2 linked regions of the Priestia megaterium genome follow. The protein of the gene in region 2 interacts with the protein of the main gene of each other region in a pairwise test. Links are inferred from orthologs where the notes say so. Each region holds a gene or a part of one and is shown on either strand. Other genes may lie near its edges.

Region 1 (3,907 bases), 4.4 Mb from region 2 along the record:
TTTTCAACGCGTTTTTGAAGCTCTTCAGGCGTAATCACTTTTACTTCTTCCATCTTCGTCATTCCTCTCTATTCTTTCATTCAGCTTGCTATCGCTATTGTAGCAAATTCAAATACCTTTATGCCACTAAATAAGAAAAGCTTAAGCAGCAGCCTACCTAAGCTTTTCCAATCGTAGTTAAAGGTTTAACTAAGGGCCTGATGTCAACCCCGAAAGGGGGACATCAGGCCCTTAGGTCTAGAACAGCCCCCCTGACTGCTCTTTAGTCAGGAGGGCTGTTCTACATCAATACTTAATTAGCTACGATGTTTACTAATTTACCAGGCACAGCAATCACTTTGCGTACTGTCTTACCTTCAATGAACTCTTGAACATCTTCATTAGCCATTGCAATATCTTGAAGCTCTTCACGAGATGCCTCAGCAGGTACGTTTAATTTTGCACGTACTTTACCGTTAATTTGAACGACAATTTCCACTTCATCATCTACAAGTTTCGCTTCATCAAACGCAGGCCAAGCTTCATATGAAATCGTATCTTCGTGGCCTAGTTTGCTCCATAATTCCTCAGTTGTATGAGGACAAATTGGTGCTAATAGCTTCACAAATCCTTCTACGTATTGCTTTGGCAGCACATCAACTTTGTATGCGTCGTTGATGAATACCATAAGTTGAGAGATACCTGTATTAAAACGAAGACCTTCGTAATCTTCCGTTACTTTTTTCACCGTTTGGTGATATACGCGTTCAAGTGTAGTATCATTGCTTTCTTGAACCTTGCTGCTTAATTCACCATTATCCTCGATAAGTAAACGCCATACACGATCTAAGAAACGGCGTGCACCATCAAGCCCTTTTGTTGACCAAGCAATGGATGCATCTAACGGTCCCATAAACATTTCGTAAAGGCGAAGCGTATCTGCACCGTGGCTTTCTACGATTTCGTCTGGGTTTACAACGTTACCTTTTGACTTACTCATTTTTTCATTGTTTTCTCCAAGAATCATACCTTGGTTAAACAGTTTTTGGAACGGCTCTTTTGTTGGAACTACGCCGATATCATATAAAAATTTATGCCAGAAACGAGCATACAATAGATGAAGAACAGCGTGTTCAGCTCCACCGATATAAATATCAACCGGCAACCATTCTTTTAATTTGTCTGCATCTGCTAATACTTCGCTGTTCGTTGGATCAATGTAGCGTAAGTAGTACCAGCAGCTGCCTGCCCATTGAGGCATTGTATTTGTTTCGCGGCGCCCTTTTTTGCCCGTTTCCGGATCTACAACGTTCACCCAGTCATCAATGTTTGCTAATGGAGATTCACCTGTACCTGACGGCTTGATTTCAGTTGTTTTTGGTAAAACAAGCGGAAGCTGATCTTCAGGAACTGCAGTTGTTGTGCCATCTTCCCAGTGAATAACAGGAATCGGTTCACCCCAGTAGCGCTGACGGCTGAATAACCAGTCACGCAGACGGTATGTTACTTGTTTTTCACCTTTTTCATTTGCTTGAAGCCACTGAATCATATTTGAAATTGCTTCTTCTTTATCTAGACCATTTAAGAAGTCTGAATTAACGTGCTCGCCGTCGCCTGTATAAGCTTCTTTTGAAACGTCTCCACCCGCTACTACTTCTTTAATCGGCAGTTCAAATTTAACAGCAAACTCATAATCACGCTCATCATGAGCAGGAACAGCCATAATTGCACCTGTACCATAGCTCATTAGAACATAGTCAGCAATCCAAATTGGCATTCTCTCACCGTTTACAGGGTTAATTGCATAAGCACCTGTGAATACGCCCGTTTTGTCTTTAGCTAAGTCTGTACGCTCTAAATCGCTTTTGCTTTTAATTTGATCTAAATACGCTTCTACCGCTTCTTTTTGTTCGGCTGTCGTAATTTTATCCACAAACGGATGTTCAGGTGCTAAAACGGCATACGTTGCCCCAAACAGCGTATCAGGACGCGTTGTGAACACAGTAAATGTTTCGTCATATCCATCAATTGTGAAGTGAACGTGAGCTCCTTCAGAGCGGCCAATCCAGTTTCGCTGCATTTCTTTAATACTTTCTGGCCAATCAAGATCATCTAAATCTTCTAGTAAACGATCTGCATAAGCTGTGATCTTAAGCATCCACTGCTTCATTGGACGACGCTCAACCGGATGCCCACCGCGCTCACTTTTGCCATCTATAACTTCTTCGTTTGCAAGTACTGTTCCCAACGCAGGACACCAGTTAACAGCTACTTCATCCACATAAGCTAAGCCTTTTTTATATAACTGTAAGAAAATCCACTGCGTCCATTTGTAGTAGTTAGGATCAGTTGTATTAATTTCACGCTCCCAATCGTAAGAGAAACCTAACGATTTGATTTGACGACGGAAATTATTAATGTTAAGTTCAGTGAACTCAGCCGGATCGTTTCCTGTATCTAATGCATACTGCTCAGCAGGTAGTCCGAATGCATCCCATCCCATTGGATGAAGTACATTGTATCCTTGCATACGCTTCATACGAGATAAAATGTCCGTTGCTGTATAACCTTCTGGATGCCCAACGTGTAAACCCGCCCCAGATGGATAAGGGAACATATCTAATGCGTAAAACTTACGCTTTCCTTCATCTTCTGTTGTTCTAAATGTTTTATTTTCTTCCCAAACTTTTTGCCATTTTTGTTCGATCTTTTCATGATTAAAAGCCATACATAATCCTCCTTGTACGCTCCAGCTGTATTTAATTAAACTAAAAAACCCCTCATCCCTCAAACAAAGGGACGAGAGGTTGAATAAACTTCCCGCGGTACCACCCAAATTAGCACAATTATGTACTCACTCATTTTCCTTAACGCGGATAGACGGTAAATGTTACTTTACTTCACATTTACAACTCCAAGGTGAGTTCATGAACGCCCGTTTGCTGACTCGCACCACCCGTCAGCTCTCTTAGCTCGCTTCGTTCACTACTATTCCTTATCATAGTTTTTACATCATACTACCTTGTATTGTAAATAATATGTTCGCAAACTGCAAGTTGTTCAACGGATTTTGTAAAAGTTTCTACACTGCCTCACTGCTTTGTTGCTAAATCCCCTCTTTCATTCTTATATATGAACAACTTCTCCCAAAAACATACATACAACGCCAAACAAAGAGATTTAGACATAACTAAGTTAATCCTATCTAAAGCTGAATAAATAGGATATCTGGACTCCTTGCTACAAAACTGTTCATTTCCGTGCAAGGCTTCATCTTGCGCTCCAATCAACAGCTTAAAGCAACTAAACACATAAAAGCCGAGTTCACCATAATAATGAAAAGATCCGAACGATTTATCGTTCGGATCTTCCTTCAGCTAAAATACTTTTGTCCCCGCCTCTACTTTCTTTAACAGCTATTATTAAATACCAAATCCAAAAGAAAACAGGATAATCGCAAGTACGAGACCAACAAGCGGAACAATTACCGTCATCGCTGCAACTGATCCATACGCATCTTTATGAGTTTCTCCACAAATAGAATTAATTGTGGTGACGACATAACCATTATGAGGCAAGGAATCTAATACGCCAGAAGATATAGCTACTACACGGTGGAGAGCTTCTGGATTTACACCAGCATCTAGATAGTGAGGGGCTAAAATTGGCAAAGCAATCGCCTGACCTCCTGAAGCCGAACCTGTCATCCCCGCGATAACACTCACCGCAATAGCTCCCCCTATCAACGGACTGCCTGGAATATGCGTCATGGCATCTACAGCCACTCCAAACGCGGGAACAGCCTTAGCAACCCCTCCAAAACCTACGACAGCAGCTGTATTCCCAATTGCAATTAACGCTCCAAGCGTCCCTTCTGATGCTGCATTCCAAAATCCTTTAAAGTGTTTTCGGTTCACAATGTATGTGA
Region 2 (3,689 bases):
TTGCTAAGTTTACGAGACAAAATTCTCACGCCATTTCTTCATAGGAGGCAATTTCATAGAATTAAAAAAAGACACTGCTTGAGCAGTGTCTTTTTTTGCTTACTCTTCGTAAATATGAACGAACGGCTTGTCTTCATCTGCTTTTCTAACAATGAGAGCTTCCGGTCCGCTTACTGAGTTAATAGAGATACTCGTTTCCATATATGAAGGGAAATGATCAAGCATTAAACCAGCAACGTACTGAGTAAATCCTACAATTTCACCTTTTCCATAAAATTGTACGGGAATATCAATCGTCATTTTTTGAAGCTGTCCATCTTTGTAATACCCTTTCCCTACTACGCTTGTAAAGTTTGGGAAGTAGTCTTCGATTTGCGCTTTAAACTCATCAAACTTCATCGCATCATCTCGGTGATCTTTTGTTGCATCTGATGATGGGAATAAATAATATTGCTCGTCTAAATTATCCCAGCTGCCAACGGCCGTATCATTTGAACCTGCATTTCCGACAGCTATAAAGTTACCCGGTGTTAAAGAGGACTTAGCACTTTGTTTGAATAATGCTACTCGAATTGGAACGTTTTCTAAGCCCTTGATATTACGCATACGCTGCACAATTTCATCGGCCATCTTTTTGCCTTGCTCTTCAATATTTTTATCGGTTAGTTGTTTTTCACGGGCATAACCATTTTCCTCTGTATAATAATGAACAGAATTCATCGCCAGACCAATTGTGACGCCTCCAAGTTTTACCTTATCGTCTCCGTCTTGAATAAGGTAATCTTGCTCAGTAATGTTCGCTAAGTACATTGGACTTGTTTCGTTACGAGTTTTCAAATCGCCTTTTTCTGTATCAATTGGGTTTAACCCAGTGTTTTTAAGCTTCTTTTTCGCCGTATCATCTTTTGCTTTGCTTTGAAGATCTTTAAACTGTTTATCACTCAGCTTACGGCTTAACCATGAGCGAATGGTATCTTTATCAAGGTACTGGCCTTCTTGATACACATATTTTTTCGGAGAATAGCTATCTGTCGATAAGCGCATTAAGCCTGTTTCAAATTCTTGCGCATCCAAGCGGTTATTTAAGTTTGCTGCTACTAAGCCTCTTGCCACTCCCGCTTTAAATGGAAGAATTGTTCGGTAATAATCGTCTGAAATACTATACTTCGGAATAACTGCTTTTTCTTTCTTGTTGTTGGTTTGTTGAACAGTCTCTTTATCGTCCGAAAGGTTCGGTGCACACGCTGAAGTTACAAGCATGACCGCAAGAGAAAGTAACAATATCTTTTTCAACTACACACACCTCTTATTTATTTAATTCCGTAAGTAGCCTTGCTTCATCCCATACTTCAATTTCAAGCTCGTTAGCTTTTGTCAGTTTGGAACCAGCCTCTTCCCCTGCCACAACAAGGTCTGTCTTTTTACTTACGCTTCCTGTGACTTTACCGCCAAGTGCTTCAATTTGTGCTTTTGCCTCATTGCGAGATAGCTGTTCAAGCTTACCTGTTAATACAACGGTTTTACCAGCAAAAACAGAATCTACATTTTCTACACTTACAAGCTTGGGTCCTTTGTATGTAAGGTTTACTCCATACTCTTTTAATTCATGTATAAGTTCTTGAACCTCTTCTTGTGTAAAGTAAGCGACAATAGCATCAGCCATTTTGGCACCAATTTCATTAATTGCCACTAATTCATCATACGTTGCTTTTGTTAACTTGTCTATGGTTTCAAAGTGCTGAGCTAACGTCTTTGCAGCTTTTGCTCCAACGTGGCGAATGCCCAAACCAAAAAGCAAACGCTCAAGCGAATTTTCTTTAGAAGCTTCGATGGCCGCAATCAAATTATCCGCAGATTTCTCACCCATGCGCTCAAGCTCGATTAACTGCTGTTTTGTCAGCGTATAAATATCCGCTACATCTTTAATTAACTGTTCACGAAATAATTGTGATATAACTTTTTCACCAAGTCCATCAATGTTCATCGCATTGCGGGACACGAAATGAATAAGTCCTTCACGAATTTGAGCAGGACAGCTTGGATTAATGCAGCGAAGCGCAACTTCTCCTTCTAAACGCACCAGTTCACTTTCACATTCAGGGCAGTGAGTGGGCATCGTAAACTCTTGCTCTTCTCCCGTTCGCTTCTCTTCAATCACATTCACTACTTCAGGAATAATATCTCCTGCTTTTTTCACCACGACATAATCGCCGATGCGAATGTCCTTTTCACGAATCAAATCTTCATTATGAAGAGACGCACGCTGTACCGTCGTACCTGCTACTTGAACCGGCTCCAAAATAGCTGTTGGCGTAATGACACCTGTCCGGCCTACCGTCAGCTCAATATTTACAAGCTTGGTTACAACTTCTTCAGCAGGAAACTTATAAGCAATAGCCCAGCGTGGACTCTTGGCCGTTGTTCCAAGCTCAGCCTGCTGATCAAATGAATCTACTTTTACAACAATGCCATCAATATCATAAGATAGTTCTGGACGTTTCGTTTGCCAGCTTTCGATATAAGCAATCACATCATCAATGGTTTCACACGTCTGTCTTTCTTTATTTGTTTTAAAGCCAAGATCATCGAGTAAATTCAAACTTTCGCTGTGAGAGTCGATTTCTAATTCTCCTGTATCAGTCATGGCATAGACAAAGATATCTAAATTACGTTTTGCCGCAATTTTAGGATCTAGCTGACGCAGTGAGCCAGCAGCTGCGTTACGGGGGTTAGCAAACGGAACTTCATCTCTTTCCATTTTTGCTTCATTAAGTGCTTCGAATGATTTCCTCGGCATAAATGCTTCTCCGCGAACTTCCATTGATAACGGTTCTTTAATTCGCAGTGGAATCGAGCGAATTGTTTTTAAGTTTTCAGTAATATTTTCACCAGTCGTACCATCTCCGCGCGTAGCACCCAGCACTAAGTATCCATCTTCATAGCGAAGAGATACAGCAAGCCCGTCAATTTTAAGTTCGCATACATAAGAAAACTCGTCTTCAACGGCTTGGCGCACTCGGCGATCAAAATCTCGAAGGTCTTCTTCATTAAATGCATTTCCTAAACTTAGCATAGACGTTTGATGCTGAACCTTCTCAAACGCATCGAGCACTTGGCCGCCGATGCGCTGAGTAGGTGAGTCAGCTGTTTTTAATTCTGGAAACGATTCTTCTATTTCAATTAACTCATTCATTAATTTATCGTATTCTGCATCTGGAACAGATGGCTGATCTAACACATAATATTCATAACCATATTGATTTAATAAGTCACGTAATTCTTGAACGCGTGATTTTGCTGTCTCAAACTCCATATTCTAGCTCCTTTTCACGATTACACTTTCGTAACCGGGGCAAATTTAGCAAGCAGTCTTTTTACACCTGTAGGACTAGGAAAAGCAATGTCTAATTCTTTTGAGTCTCCTTCTCCTTTTACACTTACAACTGTACCAATTCCCCATTTTTTATGCTCGGCCTTATCTCCAACGCTCCATCCAATCGATTCACTGCCCGTTGATACAAGCTTCGTTTTTGCCACGGCCGCTTGTCGGCGCGCTGCAAACGGCGAAGCTGAAGCCCCTGAACGACCAGCAGCAGGCTTGCGCATCGTTTCATTTAAAGATTCCACAAGCTCGCTTGGGATTTCTCCAATGAAGCGCGATTTTGGATTGACGTTTGTTTTACCAAATA

What was found.
Region 1: the proteins of ligA (region 2) and leuS interact in binary tests that used the Escherichia coli proteins (3 or more experiments, as listed by UniProt). The link is inferred for Priestia megaterium from one-to-one orthologs.

Annotation. Positions count from the first base shown.
Region 1 is NZ_CP023317.1:4,605,640-4,609,546, forward strand. Bases 1-3,097 are described here. They hold leuS (leucine--tRNA ligase), read right to left. Parts: upstream 2,708-3,097; coding sequence 293-2,707; downstream 1-292. Other genes in these bases: CEQ83_RS23545 (rhodanese-like domain-containing protein), read right to left, coding at 1-53. Also shown: CEQ83_RS23555 (GntP family permease), read right to left, coding at 3,402-3,907.
Region 2 is NZ_CP023317.1:244,468-248,156, reverse strand. The notes cover bases 811-3,689. They hold ligA (NAD-dependent DNA ligase LigA), read right to left. Parts: upstream 3,314-3,689; coding sequence 1,307-3,313; downstream 811-1,306. Other genes in these bases: pcrA (DNA helicase PcrA), read right to left, coding at 3,334-3,689; CEQ83_RS01370 (CamS family sex pheromone protein), read right to left, coding at 811-1,293. Outside these bases: CEQ83_RS01375 (DUF3920 family protein), read left to right, coding at 1-44; more of CEQ83_RS01370, read right to left, coding at 100-810. UniProt on the Escherichia coli protein: DNA ligase that catalyzes the formation of phosphodiester linkages between 5'-phosphoryl and 3'-hydroxyl groups in double-stranded DNA using NAD as a coenzyme and as the energy source for the reaction.